4 regions of the Anaerostipes amylophilus genome follow, and region 2 is predicted to be linked to each of the others. Evidence: predicted binding sites of a transcription regulator. Region 2 holds the regulator's gene; each other region holds the start of a gene.
The links. The regulator Rex, encoded in region 2, represses fermentation and respiration genes when NADH is low (regulators of the CRP and FNR family bind a similar motif). The targets are predictions, from matches to a motif close to ATTGTTAANTANTTAACAAT.

Region 1 (5,542 bases), 110 kb from region 2:
CCAGCTTTAACAGAAAAATTAAGAGCAGTTGTTAAATAATCAACTTTTGAGAATTTAATCCTTAAGTAGTCCGCGGTAATTTTATCGCGGACTTTTTATATGTATAAGGAAAGAAAACTATTATAAATATTAATAACTAAGAAAAAGATGATTGACATTATTTATGAATCATGATATTATATATGTAAATAAAAGTTCATATTTATTCATAGGGCAAACCTGTTGAAAGGCAGGGACGCAAAGCCAAAGGGTCTAAGGTCTTTTTAGAGATTATGACAGCCGGTTGCCACATTTAACATTAAGGGAATGTGATATGGATATTTTATCCTGATAGAGGCAACCGTTATAGATTATGAGATTATTCTATATACGGTTTTTTATTTTTAGGAAATAGGGAGCCTGAAGATAACATTTTGCCACGAGTAAGATATCAATGAGTGGATCCTATAGAGAATATGGAATTTTACATTTCTCACTGATTTGTTTTTGTGAAGGGGTTCGCAGAAAGAATCACTGACAGTGGGTTGCCAGTTTTATGTAGTGAGGATACATGGGGATTTTTCATATTAGCAGAAGTCATGGTGTAGGGAACCATGACTTTTTTGTTATAAAATTTTTTTCTGCGAACCAGGATTATCTTTTGCCTAAAAAGAGTCGATATGATAAAATACAAGGAATAAAAACAAAAAGGAGATAAAGATGGAACATATACAGAAAGACGATATTATCATCAGAAAAGGAATTTTACATATATTAGATAGTCATACAGGTTACCTTGGGCTATCCAGCCAGCTTCTTGATATGGGACCAGATCTTATGGAATTTGTCAGAGGGCATATTTTTAAGATTATGGAAAGTGATGATGCGAAAAGATGTCAGTTTGATGGCAGTGTTTCACCAATTTTAAGTCTGTTAGAAAGCATGGATGAGACCGATGACGAGAGTTTTATTGAGGCAACGAGAATACTTGGAGAAAATTTATTTGACATCATGTGTGATAGTGTTACAATCCCAGCAGGAGATTTACTTTGTGTTACATTTCAAGTTCAAAGTGTAGTTCATCTGGCATTGCTAAAAATGAATTATAAGGTGACATATGTGCATCAGGAAGAAGAAGATGTACAGGCAAATGATATCGTGAAACAAAGAGTTATGCCGACAGATTCGGCAAAACTTACAGAAGCAGTTATTATTGATCTGTCAGAATATAAAGTGCGATTGGTAGAAAAGAAATATGAGATGTTAAATGGAGATAAGATCAATTATCTGTCAGAACGTTTTTTACAATGTTATGCAGATCTTGCACCAAAAAAGAAATTTCAGATTTTAAATAAAGTCATCAATGATATCAACAATCATTATCCAGAAGATGGTATTGCAAAAAGGCTGGATATGAAAAGCCGTTTAAGAGAAGAATTTTCAGAGAATCAGGCGTTTAAAGTTAATGAGATCGGAGATAAACTTTTTGGAAATCATCAAGGAAAGAAACAGGAATTTGATGAGAAGATTGAACGATACGATATGCAGTATGATACATTTACTGTAGCAAAGGAAAATACAGTAAAGAGACTTGAATATCAGATGCTAGAAACAGATACAGGGATTGAGATTAAGATTCCAATGGAAGAATATAATATGAAAGATAATGTTGAGATCATTGAAGAATCAGGTGGTGGAAGCACGATCATCATTAAGAATATTGAGAGCGTAAAAATTAAATAAAAACAAATCCCGAATCCAACAGAATGAATGGATTCGGGATTTTTAAAATTTGGAAAATTTAAAAAACTATTAAACCTCTTTTGGAAGTTTATTTATTAGATCTTCTCCAGATATGAGCAGTTTCAGCATCTTTGATCAGCTGGTCTCTGAAGTCTGGATGAGCGATGTTAATTAATGCTTCAGCACGTTCCCATGTAGACTTACCTTTTAAGTTAGCCATACCATATTCGGTAACAATATAGTGAGCATTTGCACGAGTATCAGTAACGATAGATCCATTATGTAATGTAGGAAGGATTCTTGAGAATGTCTCACCTTTCTTATTTGTGAAAGTAGAAGACAAGCATACGAAACTCTTACCACCATTAGATAAGTGAGCACCCATAACGAAGTCAAGCTGTCCGCCGGCACCACTGATCTGACGAATTCCTGAAGATTCAGCACTGATCTGTCCATAAAGGTCAATATCTACCGCATTATTGATAGAGATAAAGTTATCAATGGATGAAATAGTAGCAATGCTGTTTGTATAATCAACAGGAGCACTCATGCATGCTGGGTTATCATTTAAATAATCATATAACTTCTTAGTACCTGCTGCGAAAGCATATGTCTGACGATAACGATCGATGTTTTTATTAGCTCCAGTAATCTTACCAGCTTTTGCAATATCAACGAACGCATCAACGTACATTTCTGTATGAACACCTAAGTCCTTTAAGTCAGATTCTGCGATCAGAGATCCAACGGCATTTGGCATACCACCAATACCAAGCTGTAAACAAGCTCCATCAGGAATCTGATCAACGATCAGTTTTGCAACTGCCTGATCAACTTCAGTCGCAGCTCCTCCGCCACCTAATTCATCGATTGCTGGATTATTTCCTTCAACGATCATATCAACTTTGGAAATATGGATTCCTTCTTCAAATCCTCCAAGGCAACGAGGCATATTCTCATTAACCTCAACGATAACGCATTTTGCTTTCTCAAGCATAGCAGCTGTATGAGATGCACTAGGACCAAAGTTGAAATATCCGTGAGCATCCATAGGTGCAACCTGCATCATAACGACATCAGTTTCTGGAAGATAATCACGATAGTAGCTTGGTAATTCAGAGTAACGAATTGGTGCATAGAAAGAGAATCCTTCATTGATCCATTTTCTTTCTAAACCACCCATGTGCCAGGAATTCCATGTGAAATGGTCCGCTGGATTTTCAATCTGAGTGATTGCCAGTGGGCGCATAACGATACCACCATGGATCTGGATATTTTCAAGATCTGGCATACGTTTTGCCAGTGCTTCATCTAAAGCTACTGGAGTTGTTACGCACCATCCATATTCCAGACGGTCTCCAGATTTTACAACCTTAACTGCTTCATCTGCTGTTGTTAATTTTTTTTGATATTCTTGCGTGAATGACATAATAAGTCCTCCTAAAAATAAATTAGATGAAATCTAAGTTTCATTGTTAACACACTAGTTATATTTTATCATTTTGAATGTGTAAGTACAAGAGAAAATGTTAAAAAATTATCAAAGTATCTTAAAAAAACCAAAAAAATTATGAAAATTGATTCTATAAAAATACATAAAAGTATAAAAAAACAGTAGTTATTTTAGAAAGATTGCACTATAATAGGAAGTTGTATTTAGGAGGGATAAAACAAATGGAAAATAAAAAACTAACATGGAAACATTATCTTGGAATTGCAGTTGTTGCGGTACTGGTAATCTATTTTGTGATTGGTTTTTACTTCAGTAAGAAATTCTTCTGGGGAACTAAGATCAATGGAATGAATGTTGCTGGAAAGACAGCAGATGAAGTTGTTGAGATTTTCAATAAGAATGCAAGTGACTATTCTTTAACTATCAAGGAAAGAAAAGGAAAGACAGAAACATTAACAAGTGATCAGGTTAAAACCAAGTTTGAAGGTGCCGATGAGATTAAACAGATTAAAGAAGATCAAGGATCATTTGGATGGATTAAAGGACTATTTGGTACAGAACATTATGACAATGTGACAATGTATTCTTATGATACAAAGTCTTTCAATAAAGCATATAAGAAACTAGATGCATTCAATAGTAAGAAGATGATCAAGACGGCGAATGCAAAACCAGTATATAAAGATGGAAAATTCATCATCCAGAAAGAAGAGGAAGGAACAGAACTTAAGGAAGATATAGCAGCAAAGAAGATTGGACAAGCTGTCAAAGATGGAATTCCTTCAATTTCTCTGGATAAAGAGAACTGCTATAACAATCCAGAATATACATCTAAGAGTGACAAGCTTGTAAGTCTTACAAAAGAGATGAACAAGAAGTTAAAAGGAAGTATTACATATAAATTTGGAAAACAGGTAGTTGTTCTTGATAAGAATACATACAGTAGCTGGTTAAAGACCAAGAAAGATTATTCAGGATATAAAGTAGACAAAAATGCAATGGAAAACTGGCTATTAAAATTTATGTATAAATACAATACACAGTATGGATGGCATAAGTTTAAAACACATGATGGACGTACAAAGAAGATCTATGGTGGACCATATGGATGGCGTATCAGTAAAGACAAAGAAATGGCTTCTGTAAAGAAGATGTTAAAAGAAGGAACAACAGAAACAAGAGAGCCATACTGGAGAGAAAAAGCGAAAGTCTATGATGGTGTTAACGGAGATATCGGAGATACTTATGTAGAAGTAGATATGGGTGCACAGACTGTTTATTATTATAAAAAAGGAAAATTAAAATTTGCGACAGCTTGTGTTACTGGTAAGCTTACAGCAGACCGTAAGACACCAGAATGTGTTGCGTATATTCTTTATAAACAGCCAAGTGCGACATTAAGTGGACAGGGATACAGTTCTGACGTTAAATACTGGATGCCATTCATTGGCAATGTAGGATTCCACTCTGCACCATGGAGAGGATCCTTTGGTGGAAGTGAATATGTTTCTAACGGATCTCATGGATGCGTTAACCTTCCAACATCTTCCGCAGCAACATTATACAAATTAGTAAGCCAGGGTGATCCGGTTGTAACATACTATTAATAAAAATACAGGGGAGTTTGCCAATAAACTTCCCTGCTTTTTTATTGTTGGTGGAGAATCCTTAAAAAACAGGACTCATTAATATAAGCAAATAAAAGGAAATAATGAAATGAGAATTACTATGACAGATTGGATCCATCAGGTATTGGATGGATATATCAAAGAAGGAGACTGCTGCATTGATGCAACGATGGGAAAAGGTGGAGATACTTATTATTTATGCAGTAAAACAGGAATAGATGGAAAAGTATATGCCTTTGATGTGCAGGAGGATGCATTAAGACAAACAAAAGAAAAGTTAGATAAGCATGAAATGAATGCAAAACTGATCCTGGATGGACACGAACATATGAAAAAGTACGTCAAAGAATCAGAAGTATCCTGTATTATGTTTAATCTTGGCTATCTTCCGGGTGGAGATCACCATCTTGCAACGAAGACAAACACAACGATTGAGGCAATACAAGCAGGGTTTGAGCTGCTAAAAACTGGTGGGATCATGAGTATCTGTATTTACAGTGGAGGAGATAGTGGATTTGAGGAACGAGATGGTGTACTTGAATACTTAAGTCAGCTGGATGATCGTAAATATTTTATTGCAAGACAGGACTTCCCGAACAAGAAAAACAATCCGCCAATGCCAGTATTTATCATAAAATTATAATAAAGAAACAATGGATTCCATATACTTGTATTATATTGAATTTTCGATGAATAAAAAGAAAGGTATGAGGATATGAAAACCATTGTTTTTGTTTTT
Region 2 (5,542 bases):
GCAGATATCAGGATATTTTTTTTCATATTCATCGGCGATGGCAGCTGTATTGTCAGAAGAACCATCATTGACGATAAGAATTTCAACTTGGTCTCCTCCTGGTAATAATGTATCAATACAGTGTCTCATATATTCCTGAGAGTTGTAACAAGGTACAACAAAGGATATTAATTTCATAAAAACCTCCTGTTTAAAATACGATTAACATTCTTATTATATATGTTTTTTGATCAATTAGCAAAGAGTTTCCCACTCTTCATAAAGTTCTTCCAAAGAAGAAGTGATCTCTGCCTGTTTGTTGCTAAGTTCCATTAGTTTTGCAGGATCAGAAGCATTTTCAGGTAAAGACATGGCTTCGGAAAGTTCTTCTTGCTTTGTTTCAAGGTCGGTGATCATATCTTCGACTTTTTTCAGTCTGTTCTCACGTTTCCTTTGCTTTGCCTGTTCTTCTTTTTGTTGTTTCCAGTCAAGTTTTGCTTCCGTATCAACAGAAACAGCGGAAGTAGAAGCAGCATTTAGAGCAGCCTTTTCTTTCTCTTTCTGTGCGATATAATCTTGATAATTACCAGGATATGAAGTTAATCCGTGGTCAGAAATTTCCAGAATTCTTGTTGCTGTTTTGTTGATAAAATAACGATCATGTGAAACGTACAGAATCGTTCCAGTGTAAGCGTTCATTGCTGATTCAAGGATTTCTTTTGACTGAATATCCAAATGGTTCGTCGGCTCATCAAGAATCAGAAAGTTTGCATGAGAAAGCATTAATTTTGCAAGGGAAACTCGACCTTTTTCGCCACCACTTAAAGAGGAGATCGGACGGAATACATCTTCTCCATAAAATAAAAATGCTGCAAGTGTATTACGGATCTTTGTATTGTTCAGGTCAGGATAGGCATCAGAAATTTCATCAAAGATGGTTTTAGAATCATCTAAGTTATCCTGTGCCTGATCGTAGTAACCGATAGAAACACCTGCACCAAGAGTGATCGTTCCTCCGTTATTGCTGATCTTTTTGCAAATGATCTTTAATAAGGTGGTCTTACCAGTTCCGTTTGGACCGATTAGGGCAACGCGTTCTTCACGAAAGATATCTGCACTGAGACCTTCAAATAGAGGTTTGCTTCCAAATGATTTTGAAACATCTTTTAATGTAAGAACGTCATTTCCACTGACTACTTCTGGCTCAATGCTAAGACGCATGTCTGCATTATATTCAGTTGGTTTTTCTAAAACTTCAATTTTGTTTAAAGCTTTCTCGCGGCTTTCTGCTCGTTTGATCGATTTCTCACGATTAAACTGCTTTAATTTTTTGATAACTTCCTTTTGGTGTTTGATCTCTTGTTGCTGGTTTTTATACTCTTTTAGACGGATTGCTTTGATCTGGTCGCGTTTCTCAATAAATGTAGTATAATTTCCATCAAACAGCATGGAATGCCCTTGGTCGATCTCCATAACTTTATTGACAATTTTGTCAAGAAAATAACGATCATGAGATACAATGATCACGGCACCTTTATAATGAGATAAATAATTTTCAAGCCATCTGATAGAATCGACATCCAGATGGTTTGTCGGCTCATCAAGAAGCAGGATGTCTGGATTCTTAAGAAGAAGTTTACCAAGAGCAACACGAGTTCGCTGCCCTCCAGATAAGGTATTGATCTCTTTTGAAAAATCTTCTTCGGAAAATCCAAGCCCTTTAAGGATTCCTGTGATCTCACTTTTGTAAGCAAATCCATTTAACTGTTCAAATTTATGAGTTGCGTTTGTATACTGGTTCATTTTCTGCTCCAGTGCATCACCGGTCAGATGCTTCATTTCTTGTTCATATGTACGCATCTGTTCATCTAGTTCAATGACTTCCTTCTTAACGGAGAGAAGTTCATCAAAGATCGTATGATGAAATGTATGATCCTGATGTTGGGCAAGATAGCCGATGCTGGCATCCTTTTTTAAAGAAATTTCCCCATCATCACTGGAAATTTCTCCAATCAGTATTTTTAAAAGTGTCGATTTTCCGGCACCGTTATATCCGATGATTGCCAGCCGGTCGTTTTCATTTAAGTGAAATGAGATATTCTGCAAGACAGGTTTTTCAACAAAAGTTTTGCAGATATTCTGGCATGATAATATCATTAAGATACCCCTTTCCAATTTTTTATTGACATTATTTTTCAGAATACCATATTTTTTGAGAAAATGAAATAATTTCATGATAGAAAGATTGACAGTTATTAGACAATCTTATATAATTATAAACAGAATAAAGATTTTGGAGGAATAAAATGGCAAACTCAGGTAAGAATATTTCTTCAGCAGTTATCAAGCGCCTTCCAAGATATTTTCGTTATCTTGGTGCATTAAAGGCAAGGAATATTACAAGAATATCTTCAAAAGAATTAAGTGAACAGATGATGGTAACAGCATCTCAGATTCGTCAGGATCTTAATAACTTTGGCGGATTTGGACAGCAGGGATACGGGTATAATGTAGATAATTTATATACAGAGATTGGCAAGATTTTAGGATTGGATAAGAGAAATGACATGATCATTGTAGGAGCAGGTAACCTTGGACAGGCACTTGCTAATTACCAGTCTTTTAATGAAGATTATGGATATAAAGTTATGGCATTATTTGATGTCAATCCAAAACTGATCGGAATTTCTGTTCGTGGAGTGAAAGTTCTTGATACAGATGAACTTGAGAACTTTATTAAGACACACGGCATCAAGATCGCTGCACTGACGATACCGAAAGATCAGGCACCAGCGATCGCCAAGAAGATGGCAGAATGGGGAATCAAAGGATTCTGGAATTTTGCACCGATCGATCTTCATCTGCCGGATAATGTTACGGTAGAGAATGTCCATCTGGCAGAGAGTCTGATGACGTTAACATATAATGTTCACAATAGAGAAGAACAAGAACAGGAACAATAGGCACAGCAGGTGATAGATGAGATGATTGCTGGAATAGGAACAGATCTTGTAGAGATAGGAAGAATAGAAGAGATGCTTCATAGAGGAAGTCGTCTTACAAGAATTTTTACAACAACTGAATTAGCGTGTGCAAAAGACAATGCTGCGACTTTAGCTGGCAATTTTGCTGTAAAAGAAGCCGTTTCCAAAGTATTTGGAACCGGCTTTTTCGGTATGGAACCATATGAGATCGAAGTATTAAGAGATAAGTTTGGGGCACCATATGTGAAATTATATGGGGGTGCAAGACAGCTTGCGAAGGATAAGAAGATCATAAAGATCCATGTATCGATCACTAATACAAAGGAATTTGCACAGGCATTTGCGATAGGAGAATGCGTATGAAATATGTATTAAAGAATCAGGAAATGCAGACGGTTGATTATGAAACAATTCATGGAATAGGAATTCCAGGGCTTGTGCTGATGGAGAGAGCATCAAAAGCGGTTGCAGACTATGCAGTGCAGATGATCGATCATTCCAAGAGAATTCTGGTAATTTCAGGAATTGGTAATAATGGAGGGGATGCTCTTGCCTGTACAAGAATTTTGCTTGAACAGGACTATCTGGTAGATTATATGATTGTTGGAAATTTGGAAAAAGCTTCAGATGATCTGAAATTACAGCTTCAGATTCTTAAAAATCTTGGATATTTTCCATTAGAAAATGCAAATTTTCATGAATATGACCTTTTGATCGAAGGAATTTTTGGAGTTGGACTTTCCAGAGAAGTTGGCGGTATTTACAAAGAAATGATTGAGCGTATCAATGCATGTGGCAAATCTGTCATTGCAATCGATATTCCGTCTGGTATCAGTGGAGACAGCGGAAAAGTTCTTGGATGTGCTGTTCATGCAGCAATAACGGTCACATTTGGCAGTTATAAAAGAGGACATTTATTATATCCAGGACGTGAATACTGTGGGAATATAAAACTTGTATCCATTGGATTTCACAACCAGACGATTAAAAAATATGCAACGGGATACACATTGGAAGCAGATGATCATTTAATGCCAGAAAGGAAAGCATATTCCAACAAGGGAAGTTATGGAAAAGTTTTGATCATTGCTGGAAATAAAACGATGTCAGGAGCAGCATGTTTTGCAGCAGAAGCAGCATTGCGGATGGGAGCAGGTCTTGTAAAAGTGCTTTCAGATGTACAGAATCGTTCAGTTTTACAGACAAAACTTCCAGAAATTTTATTTGGAGAACGAAAAGATTTAAAAGAATCTCTAAATTGGTGTGATTGTATCTTATTTGGCCCAGGAATCGGAGTTAGTGAAGAGACAAAAGAAATGTTGGAAATGATTCTTGAGGAAGGAACAAAACCATTAGTTATTGATGCAGATGGATTAAATACGATCAGCAGATATGATATGGAAATTAATTATCCATATGGACTGATCTTGACTCCACATCTGATGGAAGCATCAAGACTGATGGCATGTGATATTATGCAAATGAAAGAAGATTTATGTCAGAATGCATATGAGCTTGCAAAAAAATATCATTGCATTGCAGTTTTAAAAGATGCAGCAACTATCGTTGCACAAGAAGGTGATTTGGTGTATATTAATCAAAGCGGAAATGATGGAATGGCAACTGGAGGAAGTGGAGATGTTCTTGCCGGAATGATCACAGGCCTTTTAGGAGGCGGATTAGCTGCTCATGAGGCAGCAGTTCATGGAGTTTATCTTCACGGCCTTGCAGGAGATCATGCAAGATGTGATCTGGGTGCTTACAGCATGATCGCATCAGATATTATCACTCACATAAAGGATGTTACAGGAGGAAGCTATGAATCAGTACTATAGAGTGCATGCAGTCATTGATCTGGATGCAATCTGTCATAATATACAGGAAGTAAAACGTGTCGTTGGAGAAGGTGTCAAGGTAATGCCAGTGATTAAGGCTGACGGATATGGACATGGAGCAGTGCCAATCGCAAAAGAATTAAATAAGATTGGGGTTGATGCATTTGCAGTTGCGATCCTTGAAGAGGGAATCACACTTCGAAATCATGGGATTAAAAAACCAATTTTGATTTTAGGATATACATCAGAATATCAGTACAGCTCATTGATCCAGTATGAGATCGAGCCAACAGTATTTTGTTATGAGATGGCAGAATCTTTATCTAAGATCGCACAGGCTTTAGGAAAAGTTGCAAAGATTCATATTAAACTTGATACAGGAATGAATCGTATTGGATTTAAACCAACACAGGAATCTGTAGAGATTGTTGAGAGAATTTCTAAACTACCAAATATCAAGATTGAAGGAATCTTTACTCATTTTGCATGTGCAGATGAAGCAGATAAGACATCTGCGTACGAACAGGAACGTAAATACGATCAGTTTATTAAATGGTTAGAAGAAAAAGATATTTATATTCCGATCAAGCATGTATCAAACAGTGCATCGATCATTGATCTGGCTGGTTTTAGAAAAGATATGGTACGATCAGGGATCATCACTTATGGATTATATCCATCCGAAGAAGTATCAAAAGATGTATTAGATTTAAAACCAGCGATGGAATTGAAGACACATATTGT
Region 3 (5,542 bases), 180 kb from region 2:
TAGAAATTGCTGAAAAAATACGAGCTATCAATCCATCCGTAATTTTAATCTTTTTGACTGCTTTTCCAGAATATGCTTTGTCTGGTTATAAAGTAAAAGCTTTTGATTATCTTGTAAAACCACTTTCATATACTCAACTAGAAAATGTTTTGGACCGAGCTATTTCAGAACTAACATCTAATAAAAATAATTTTTTAGTTGTGAAAGATTCTGGTAATATCTTCAAAATTAAATTTTCTGAAATTGTATACATAGAAACCTATAACCGAAATATTTTATTTCATTTAACATCTAGATCTGAAATCACAGGACATGAATCTTTAAAAACATACGAAACTAAACTTGATAAACGTTTTTATCGCTGTCATACAGGTTATATTGTTAATATGGCATATGTAACTTCTATACAAAAAGATTGTGCTGTATTAAATTTGAATATCACCATTCCAGTCAGTCGATATAAAAAGAAAAAGTTTCAAATGTTATTTACTGATTTTTTGTGTAATTCTATTTTTTAATCGAGTAGGAGGCGGTGACTAACCGCCGTCCTCTCACAGCACCGTACGTACTGTTCGGTATACGGCGCTTTCAATAGTTGACGTGCACTGACTGATAGGCTATGGCTAAATCATAAAAGCCACTGTTTATCAGTCTTTCTTTTGTCATTGCCATGTTTATTGCAACTGTATGCGTTGCGAACCAATGTCCCCGTCGGGTATTACCCGCTTGCATTGCCAAGTCTTCGGGTACTCCCATATTGATAAGATTACGTACCTTCGTCTTCGGTTTCTTCCACTGTTTCCATATACACATACGTATTCTGTGATAGAGCCATCCGTTGATGTCATCTATGTTGTTTTTCATACTTGCAATTCCATAGTAGTTAAGCCATCCTCTTGCATATACTTTGATTTTCTCAAGGCTTAGCTTGATTGTCTGACATCGCTTGCGGGAAGAACTTATTGATTGTTCGCCCCTTCGCTCCATTTCCATTACAGAAACTTCTTCACTACTATGGGTTCTGCTGACTTCTCACAGTTCATTGTTACTAGGCAAATGAAACCTCTGTGAGATCTCCACGCTTAAGTTGCACGCTCTTTCTCCTCATAAATCCGCCGCATTTACTCTGCTTCTACAAATGTGGTAGTTATTAGACTTTGCTGTCTTTCGCCAGCTTATCTCTCGAAGCCTAGCCTCATATGCGATTTCTGTCCGTCGGACCAAGGATTTGCCTACAGCTTCCTTCAGATTCCACCTCACGATGGACACCCTTGCTGTTCAGCTATACATTTCCCACTACCTGGGCATGTTCAGGACTTTCACCTGCGAGAGCGCGCCCATGGCGCGCAAACGAAACGTGCGCCGCTAGGCGCACATTTTTAAGAACCCCTGAAAGGTTGATCAACCTTTCAGGGGTTCTTTCATATTTTCTATGTCTATTAACTAGATACTGGCAATTTTCTATTCTGTATAATATCTTCCAAGTGCATCCGCACCCATAATTGCTGCATACAGATCTTCAGGTGTTACCTCAAATGGCATATTTCCCATTGTATCTTCTGGTGCGCATGCTAATTTCGCAACTTCCATAATCTGTTCTGGTTTCACTTCTTCGATTCCTAATCCTTTTAATGTCACAGGAAGTCCGACTTCACTGCAGAAATCAATTACTTCCATGATCTCATCTTCTCCCGCATCTTCTAGTACCAGCTGAACCAATGTTCCAAATGCTACTTTCTCTCCATGATACATCTTATGTGTTTCTGGGATTGCTGTAAATCCATTATGGATCGCATGTGCTCCTGCTAATCCTCCACTTTCAAATCCGATTCCTGATAAGTAAGTATTTGCTTCAATTACATTTTCTACAGCTTTTGTACAGATTCCTTCTCTTGCTGCTGTCATTGCCTGTACTCCGTTCTCCATTAATGTATCAAAACATAACTGTGCAAGATTCATTGCTGCCAATGTACATCTTCCGCCAACACAATTACTTGCATCGGATCTTTTACATGCTCTTGCCTCAAAATAAGTTGCCAGGGCATCTCCCATACCTGAAATCAACAATCTTACTGGTGCTTTTGAAACGATATCTGTATCTACCATAACCATATCCGGGCTTGATGGCAAGAACAAATATTTCTCAAATACACCTTCATCTGTATAGATCACAGATAATGCACTGCATGGTGCGTCTGTGGATGCAATGGTTGGTACAATAATGACTGGTTTCTTTGTATAGTATGCAACAGCTTTTGATGTGTCATGAATCTTTCCTCCACCGATTCCGATGATCACATCGCTTCCTGTTTCTTCTACGATCTTTATGATACGGTTGATCTCTGTCATACAACATTCTCCATTAAATACATCGTATGTCAGATTACTGTCTTTGTTCCCTTCGTTGATCGCTGGTTCTACTCGTTTTCTTCCGGATGCACTTGTTAAAATGAATAGATTCTTTCCGAACTTATCTGCATAGGAACATAGGTTTTTCATTTCCCCTTTTCCTTGGATGTAACGTGTTGGGCTTCCGATGATTGCTGCCATGATTTTGCTCCTTTCTTGGTTAATTTGATTTGGTGTTTGTTATTATTATAACATTATTTTAGTGGAATTGCTCAAAATTTTAATTGTAGTGTTGGCCAACTGAAGTCTTTCCGTATATGGAAAAAATAAATAAGCAACCGAAAGCACAGCGGTGAAATTTTGCTCATATACCTGAAGGTTATAGTGTAGGGAACTACAAGATTGGAAAATTTGAGTTGGTGTGTATGTTGGATGGTATTGGATATAATTAAGATTTAAATATATGTCAAACTTCTCGTCAAATCGGTGATTGTAAGTTCCTTTGATCTTCCGTTAACGGATACAAAAATTATCATCCAATACTGTTTAACATACACACTCCGTAGTGGTTTGAATAGTCTTCCGTTGTATGAGATAGAAAGAAGATCAGAACAAATATTTATAATATATCGGTGGCAACGATCAGCATATTTTAAGTGCATTTTTTACAAATTCGCAGCGCTCTGTGGTTGATTGTCTGACTGTAGCTGCGGGCATTTTGGCTCGCAGCCAAGGAGTTATCAAAGGAACAGGCGCGGATAGGCGATTTGTAAAAAACGCTCTTAAAATATGCGTGTTGCCACCGATATATTATAAATATTTGTTCTGATCTTCTTTCTATTTCATACAACAGTCAACGACTACCTTTCAAATCAGAATTATACAAAAAACAAGAAGGAATCCAAGATCCCTTCTTATTTTTCATATGGATTAAGAAAACAAGTGAACAAACTATTTGTTAACTTTTATTTTTCATTTTTTGCCTTAACGATTGCTTCTGCCATTTCTCTGACTCTCTGTGCAGGGGATGGTGCGTTTAAGATTCCGGAGGTTGCACCTGTTCCGTCTGCTCCTAATTTTACTACATTGTAGCAGTCTTCAGCTGTGCTTACGCCGGATGCGATCATTACTAATACATTTGGATTGATCGCATTTAACGCTTTGACTGTTTCAATTGTGTAAGAATCATCTGCCACCTGGCCTGTTCCGATCAAGTCTGTTGGCTCTGCCAGTACGATGTCTGGGTCCATGCAGGCAACTGCTTTGGCTTCTACGGTTGAGTCTGCACATACAACTGTGATCATGTCAAGTTCTTTTGCTCGTTTGATCGTTGCGTACAGATCACTGACTGTTTTAGGATTCTCTGCATGATTTAAAAATAATGCTTCAGCTCCAGCTTCTTTTAAAGATTCTGGTAATACGTGTCCCATTCCTCTTCCTGGAACTAATGGGTCCATGGACTGTGCACATACGATGATATCAGTTGTATTTTCTTTGATCATACGGATATCCGCATATGGACATGTGAAATATATCTGAAGTCCTGTATCTTTGGCAACCTGATCAGCTGCTTTTGCTAATTCAAGACTTTCTTTTCCGTATAAATATGACTTAGGATTGACAATTAAAAATGGTGACTGGGCTTTTGCCATGATGCTTTCCTCCTTATTCTCCAAGAACTACAATCTTACATTTTCTTGTACGTGGACGTGTACGGTCAAAATCTGCAAAATATACATATCCTGTTGTACCTACCCCAAGTTTTCCGTTATCTACTTCGAATGTTTCACTGGAACCTAATAATGTTGATTTTAAATGTGCATCTCCATTAAATAATGCTGTTCTGTCTCCTCCTGGAAGATAATCTTCAGCATTTGGCCAGCTTTCTACTGCTTTGTAGTGTTCTTCTCCTGGATATACATACTGATCTTTGGATACATGGTCTGGAATGATCTTTGCAAGAACATTATTTAAATCTTCCTGTAAAAATTCATCTCCATCTTCATTATAGTCATGACAGAATTCTTCGAAGAATACGGAACATGTTGTATGAGGAGAAATCACGGCACAGATACCGTTCTTGATCCCGCTTTCTTCAATGACTCTTCTTACGTCCTTTGTAATATCAATATATGTTGGGGTTTTCCCATGAGATTTTACCTCAATTGTTTCTTTATATACTGCCATTTTTATCCTCTTTTCTATAATTTCTGGAATACTTTGATCGCACGTTTTACATCTTCTTTGATCGCTTCTGTTGCTTTGATTGCCATAGAATCATAGAAATTTGTTTCATCATCTTTCCAGAATTCTTTGGAGGCTTTTCCTCCGGCAACATTCATATATGTATAGTAATTTACTTTACAGATTCCGTTCTCGATCGCAACAGCGTAATCTTCATCGGATACTCCGGATCCACCATGCATAACTAGTGGTACATTAGCAGCCTCTCTGATTCTTGCTACTCGAGGAAGATCTAGTTTTGGTTCTGTTAAATATACTCCATGTGTTGTACCAAATGCAACAGCTAAACAGTCAACCCCTGTTAACTCTACAAATTTCTTTGCAACTTCTGGATCTGTATAAATATCATCAAGATCATCATAATCATCCTTGCTGTCTGCGGAGCCACCCTCTCCATGAACAACTTCAGATGTAAAAATATGTCCAAGTTCTGCCTCTACACTTGCACCTACTGCATGTGCGATTTTCACAATCTCTTTTGTTTCTTCGGCATTTTCTTCAAAGCTTTTTGCTGATGCATCGTACATAACTGATGTAAACCCTAAACGCAAGGCCTGTACACATCGTTCAAAGGAGCTTCCATGATCTAAATGAAGTGCAACAGGAACTTTTGCACGTTCTGCGTAATATTTCATGATCGGTCCGATTTCTTCTAGATCAATGATATCATCATGGCTCTGTGCATGCTGCAGAATTACTGGACAATTTAATTCTTCTGCTGCCTGAATGATACCGCGGATTGCTTCTAATGTTGTTCCATTAAATGCACCTACCGCTTTGTGTTCTATTTTGGCCTGGTCGAGTAATTCTTTTAAAGTTACTAACATCCGTCTTCCTCCTAATTTACATTCACCATTTTAATTTCTTTCCTGCCACATATAAGTGTGGCAGGAAAGTATGAGTATTTTCTATCTCTTATAATACGTTTCTTCCGTACATAGCATCCTGT
Region 4 (5,542 bases), 120 kb from region 2:
TGCATCGGATGCCAAGATCATTCATATTGATATTGATACAGCGGCGATCTCTAAGAACGTTACAGTTGATGTGCCATTGGTAGGAGATGCAAAAGAAGCCATCGCATTAATGTTGTCTATTGCAGAAAATGAAGAACCATGTAAAGTAGATGAATGGCTGTCAAGAATGAATGAATGGCATGAACAAAAGCCATTAGTAATGGAAGAAAAAGAAAAATTAGTTCCAAAACAGGTCATTGATGCGATCAATGAGTACTTTGATGAACCAATTGTTACAACAGACGTTGGACAGAATCAGATGTGGACGACACAGTTCTTACAACTATATGGAAGACGACAGATGCTGACATCTGGTGGACTCGGAACGATGGGTTATGGTCTTCCAGCAGCAATTGGTGCAGCAATTGGTAATCCAGGAAGAGAAGTTGTTTGTGTATCTGGAGATGGTGGATTTCAGATGAATTCCCAGGAGATCGCGACAGCTGTGATTCAGGAACTTCCTATTACAATCTGTATTTTAAATAATGGGTATCTTGGAATGGTGAGACAGTGGCAGGATCTCTTCTATGATAAAGCATATGCAGGTACATGTTTAAGAAGAAGAAAGAGTTGTGAACATCATTGTGATGGAGATTTTTCAAAATGTCCGCCATATACACCAGATTTTGTAAAACTTGCTGAAAGTTATGGAGCACAGGGGATCAGAGTCTTTAAGAAAGAAGAAATTATCCCAGCATTTGAGAAAGCAAAAGCGAAAACAGATGGGCCAACGATCATTGAATTTATCATTGAGAATGAAGAACTTGTTATGCCAATGGTGAAACCAAATGGATCTATCACAGATCTGATCATGGAACGTGGAGAAGAATAGGAGGAATGAAAATGGATAATCAGATGGAAAGAAGATGGCTTTCCTTGTTCGTAGAAAACCGTGTTGGTGTTCTTGCAAGAATTTCCGGACTATTCTCTGGAAAAGCCTACAATATACACAGTCTTACAGTTGGAGAAACAGAAGATCCAACAATGTCTCGTATGACGATCTGTATTGATGCAGATGAAAAGACATTTGAACAGGTCAAGAAACAGTTAAATCGAAGCGTGGAAGTTATTAAAGTTATTGACTATACAGATACATCGATCCGAACAAAGGAAATCATGTTTATCAAAGTGAAAAGTCTTACAGAGAAGCAGATGGCAGAGATCTTCCAGATGGCAGAAGTGTTCCGTTTCCTGATCAAGGATATGGGAAAAGACAGCTTATTAATAGAAGCAATTCGTACAGAGACAAAGAATGATTCTATTTTAAAGGTGTTTAAAGAACGTTATACAAATATTGAAGTAGTCAGAGGTGGTCCGGTAGCGATCGATTGTATCAGCATGCAGGATCGTTAATGATCAGAAGACAATAATATAGAAGAGAAAAGAGAGTTTGGCGTTTTAACGCACACACCAAGCTCTCTTTTTTGCGTGTACAGAAATAAGTTTTTAAAAAATATGGGGATTTTTCATAGGAATAAAAAGTTTTTTCTTTCAATGAAAAAATACAGGGATGTGTTAAGTTAGACATGTTGAAAGTGAAGTAAATTTAACAAAAAATCAATTTATAAAGAGTATAAATATATTTATATTGTAAAAATTGTTATTTTTTTCACGAAAAAATCAGGATTATTTCATAGAAAATACAAGAAAGTTATCAATTCGGTGAGAAAGTGTCATAAGTTATGTCGGATTGTGTTAAAAAAAATACAATCCGACAAGGGTATTGTATACATCAAAAAAATACGTATTTATGCGGTTTTTGGCACTTTGCACAATTTATTGAAAATCTTTTTAAAAAATAGCAATTGAAAATGAGAAAAGATTGTGATAGTATTAACATATCGGCGAGAGAGAAGATCGCCAAAGTATAATAATCAAGAATATGGAGGAAAATTGATATGGCAAAGAAAGTAGTTATCGCAGGAGCATGCCGTACAGCGATTGGTAAAATGGGTGGAGTACTCAGCACAGTACCAGCAGTAGACATGGGATCAATCGTAATCAAAGAAGCATTAAAGAGAGCAGGAGTTCCAGCTGATCAGGTAGACCATGTATACATGGGATGCGTTATCCAGGCAGGATTAGGACAGAACGTTGCTCGTCAGGCTTCCTTAAACGCAGGACTTCCAATTGAAACACCAGCAGTTACAGTTAACGTAGTATGTGGATCAGGATTAAACTGTGTAAACATGGCAGCACAGATGATTCAGGCAGGAGATGCTGATATCGTTGTTGCCGGTGGTATGGAAAGCATGTCAATGGCTCCATTTGCATTACCAAAAGCACGTTTCGGATATCGTATGAACAACGGAACACTGGTAGATACAATGGTTAACGATGCATTAACAGATGCATTCAATCACTATCACATGATGATCACAGCTGAAAACGTAGCAGAACAGTGGGGATTAACTCGTGAAGAATTAGATGAGTTTGCAGCAGCTTCTCAGCAGAAAGCAGTCGCAGCTCAGGAATCAGGAAGATTCAAAGATGAGATCGTTCCTGTAGAAGTAAAACAGAGAAAGAAAACAGTTATCGTAGATACAGACGAAGGACCAAGACCTGGAACAACAGCTGAATCTTTAGCAGGATTAAGATGCTGTTCAGGAAAAGAAGGTGGAATGGTTACAGCTGGTAACGCATCAGGAATCAACGATGGTGCAGCAGCAGTCGTAGTAATGAGCGAAGAAAAAGCTAAAGAATTAGGTGTTACACCAATGGCTACATATGTAACAGGAGCTCTTGGTGGTGTAGATCCATCTATCATGGGTGTTGGACCAGTAGCTTCTACAAAGAAAGCTTTAGCAAAAGCAAACTTAACAATTGACGATATGGACTTAATCGAAGCAAACGAAGCTTTCGCAGCACAGTCTGTAGCAGTAGCAAGAGATCTGAAATTCGATATGAGCAAAGTAAACGTAAACGGTGGAGCAATCGCTCTTGGACATCCAGTAGGAGCTTCAGGATGCCGTATCTTCGTTACACTGCTTCATGAAATGCAGAAGAGAGACGCTAAGAAAGGTCTTGCAACACTTTGCATCGGTGGTGGAATGGGTTGCACAACTATCGTTGAAAGAGACTAATTAATTATAGATAATTAGGAAAGGAGAATTCTTAGAATGGAATTCGTTACATATGAGCAGGATGGTTTTGTAGGTGTTGTAACAATCAATCGTCCAAAAGCATTAAACGCATTAAACAGTGAAGTATTAAAAGAGATCGAAGCAACTTTTGATGCAATTGACTTAGATGCAACAAGAGCCGTTGTATTAACAGGTGCTGGAGATAAATCTTTCGTTGCCGGTGCTGACATCGGAGAGATGAGTACATTAACAAAAGCAGAAGGAGAAGCTTTCGGTAAGACAGGAAACGATGTATTCCGCAAGATCGAAACATTCCCTATTCCAGTTATCGCAGCAGTCAATGGATTCGCTTTAGGTGGTGGATGTGAGATTTCCATGAGTTGTGATATCAGAATCTGTTCTGAAAACGCAATCTTTGGACAGCCTGAAGTTGGTCTTGGAATCACACCAGGATTCGGTGGTACACAGAGACTTGCTCGTATCGTCGGAGTTGGAAAAGCCAAAGAAATGATCTATACAGCATTTAACATCAAAGCTGAAGAAGCTTACAGAATCGGACTTGTGAATGCAGTATATCCACAGGAGGAATTATTAGCAGCAGCTAAGAAATTAGCTAACAAGATCGCATCTAATGCACCAATCGCAGTACGTGCATGTAAGAAAGCAATCAACGAAGGCCTTCAGGTAGATATGGATCAGGCAATCGTTGTTGAAGAAAAAGCTTTTGGAAGCTGTTTTGAAACAGAAGACCAGAAAGCAGGAATGGGTAACTTTTTAGAGAAAGATAAATCTAAGAAATTAAAAGTTGTTCCTTTCCAGAACAAATAATAATGAAATTTAATATATTTTCAGTCTGCGGTATTTTCTGCAGACTGGAAAAACACATAATAAAATAATTTTACAGGAGGAATTATAATGAAAGTTGGAGTAATCGGCGCTGGAACAATGGGTAGCGGAATCGCACAGGCATTTGCACAGACAGAAGGATATGAAGTATGCTTATGTGATATTAATGAAGAATTTGCAGCAAACGGAAAAGCTAAAATCGCAAAAGGTTTAGAAAAACGTGTTGCAAGAGGAAAAATGGAACAGGCAACTGTAGATGCTATCTTAGCAAAGATCACAACAGGTGTAAAAGATATCTGTACAGACTGCGATTTAATCGTAGAAGCAGCTATTGAAAACATGGAAATCAAAAAACAGACATTCAAAGAATTACAGGATATCTGTAAAGCAGATGCTATCTTTGCTACAAATACATCTTCTTTATCAATCACAGAAATTGGTGCAGGACTTGATCGTCCAATGATCGGTATGCATTTCTTTAACCCAGCTCCTGTTATGAAACTGGTTGAAGTTATCGCTGGTATCAACACACCAAAAGAAGTTGTTGATAAGATCAAAGCAATCGCTGAAGAAATCGGTAAAACACCTGTACAGGTTGAAGAAGGTGCTGGATTCGTAGTTAACAGAATCTTAATTCCTATGATCAACGAAGCAATCGGAATTTATGCTGATGGAGTAGCTTCTGTAGAAGGTATTGATACAGCTATGAAATTAGGAGCAAACCATCCAATGGGACCTTTAGCTTTAGGTGATTTAATTGGATTAGACGTTTGCCTTGCAATCATGGAAGTACTTTACAATGAATTCGGTGATACAAAATATCGTCCACATCCATTATTAAGAAAGATGGTTCGTGGAGGATTATTAGGATGTAAAACTGGTAAAGGATTCTACGATTACAGCAAGTAAGAAAAAGAGCTTTTCTTTTGCATCCGGAGATGGTGAACTCCGGATGCAGAAGTTAACTTTATAGAAATCATGATGGAGGAATAAAGAATGGATTTCACATTAAGTAAGAAACATGAAATGGCAAGAACTCTTTTCAAAGAGTTTGCTGAAAAAGAAGTAAAGCCTCTTGCACAGGACGTGGATGAAAATGAACAGTTTCCAGTTGAAACTGTAGCAAAAATGGCTAAAGCAGGATTCTTAGGTATTCCAGTTCCTAAAGAATATGGTGGACAGGGATGCGATCCATTAACATACGTTATGTGTGTTGAAGAATTATCAAAAGTTTGTGGTACAACAGGTGTTATCGTTTCTGCACATACATCTCTTTGTATCGATCCAATCCAGACTTTTGGTACAGAAGAACAGAAGAAAAAATATATCCCAGATTTAGCATCTGGTAAGAAATTAGGAGCTTTTGGTCTGACAGAACCAGGTGCTGGTACAGATGCACAGGGACAGCAGACAAAAGCTGTATTAGACGGAGACGAATGGGTATTAAACGGATCTAAGTGCTTCATTACAAATGGTAGCTACGCAGACGTTTATATTGTAATCGCAGTAACAGGTGTTGTTGAAAAACGCGGAAGAAAGATGAAAGAAATTTCTGCATTCATCGTAGAAAAAGG

Region 1: a site for Rex is predicted at 3,248-3,267, ahead of OCV53_RS04800 (butyryl-CoA:acetate CoA-transferase). Genes of this name have one in related genera too.
Region 3: a site for Rex is predicted at 2,586-2,605, ahead of OCV53_RS04525 (glycerol dehydrogenase). Genes of this name have one in related genera too.
Region 4: a site for Rex is predicted at 1,861-1,880, ahead of OCV53_RS04765 (acetyl-CoA C-acetyltransferase). Genes of this name have one in related genera too.

The regions. Positions count from the first base shown of each region.
Region 1 is NZ_JAOQJG010000003.1:68,418-73,959, forward strand. Features, by position in the region: gene OCV53_RS04790 (electron transfer flavoprotein subunit alpha/FixB family protein) at 1-39, shown strand, start outside; cyclic di-GMP riboswitch class I at 203-291, shown strand; gene OCV53_RS04795 (nucleoid-associated protein) at 700-1,722, shown strand; gene OCV53_RS04800 (butyryl-CoA:acetate CoA-transferase) at 1,811-3,151, opposite strand; gene OCV53_RS04805 (L,D-transpeptidase family protein) at 3,397-4,782, shown strand; gene mnmM (tRNA 5-(aminomethyl)-2-thiouridylate-methyltransferase MnmM) at 4,892-5,446, shown strand; gene OCV53_RS04815 (D-alanyl-D-alanine carboxypeptidase family protein) at 5,519-5,542, shown strand, end outside.
Region 2 is NZ_JAOQJG010000003.1:176,627-182,168, forward strand. Features, by position in the region: gene OCV53_RS05295 (glycosyltransferase) at 1-177, opposite strand, end outside; gene abc-f (ribosomal protection-like ABC-F family protein) at 235-2,136, opposite strand; gene OCV53_RS05305 (redox-sensing transcriptional repressor Rex) at 2,286-2,942, shown strand; gene acpS (holo-ACP synthase) at 2,964-3,326, shown strand; gene OCV53_RS05315 (bifunctional ADP-dependent NAD(P)H-hydrate dehydratase/NAD(P)H-hydrate epimerase) at 3,323-4,798, shown strand; gene alr (alanine racemase) at 4,782-5,542, shown strand, end outside.
Region 3 is NZ_JAOQJG010000003.1:47-5,588, reverse strand. Features, by position in the region: gene OCV53_RS04535 (LytR/AlgR family response regulator transcription factor) at 1-518, shown strand, start outside; partial or broken gene OCV53_RS12410 (group II intron maturase-specific domain-containing protein) at 589-957, opposite strand; gene OCV53_RS04525 (glycerol dehydrogenase) at 1,462-2,550, opposite strand; gene OCV53_RS04520 (triose-phosphate isomerase) at 3,315-4,001, opposite strand; gene OCV53_RS04515 (YjbQ family protein) at 4,015-4,536, opposite strand; gene OCV53_RS04510 (class II fructose-bisphosphate aldolase) at 4,551-5,420, opposite strand.
Region 4 is NZ_JAOQJG010000003.1:60,486-66,027, forward strand. Features, by position in the region: gene ilvB (biosynthetic-type acetolactate synthase large subunit) at 1-871, shown strand, start outside; gene ilvN (acetolactate synthase small subunit) at 883-1,392, shown strand; gene OCV53_RS04765 (acetyl-CoA C-acetyltransferase) at 1,938-3,122, shown strand; gene OCV53_RS04770 (enoyl-CoA hydratase-related protein) at 3,159-3,950, shown strand; gene OCV53_RS04775 (3-hydroxybutyryl-CoA dehydrogenase) at 4,038-4,877, shown strand; gene OCV53_RS04780 (acyl-CoA dehydrogenase) at 4,965-5,542, shown strand, end outside.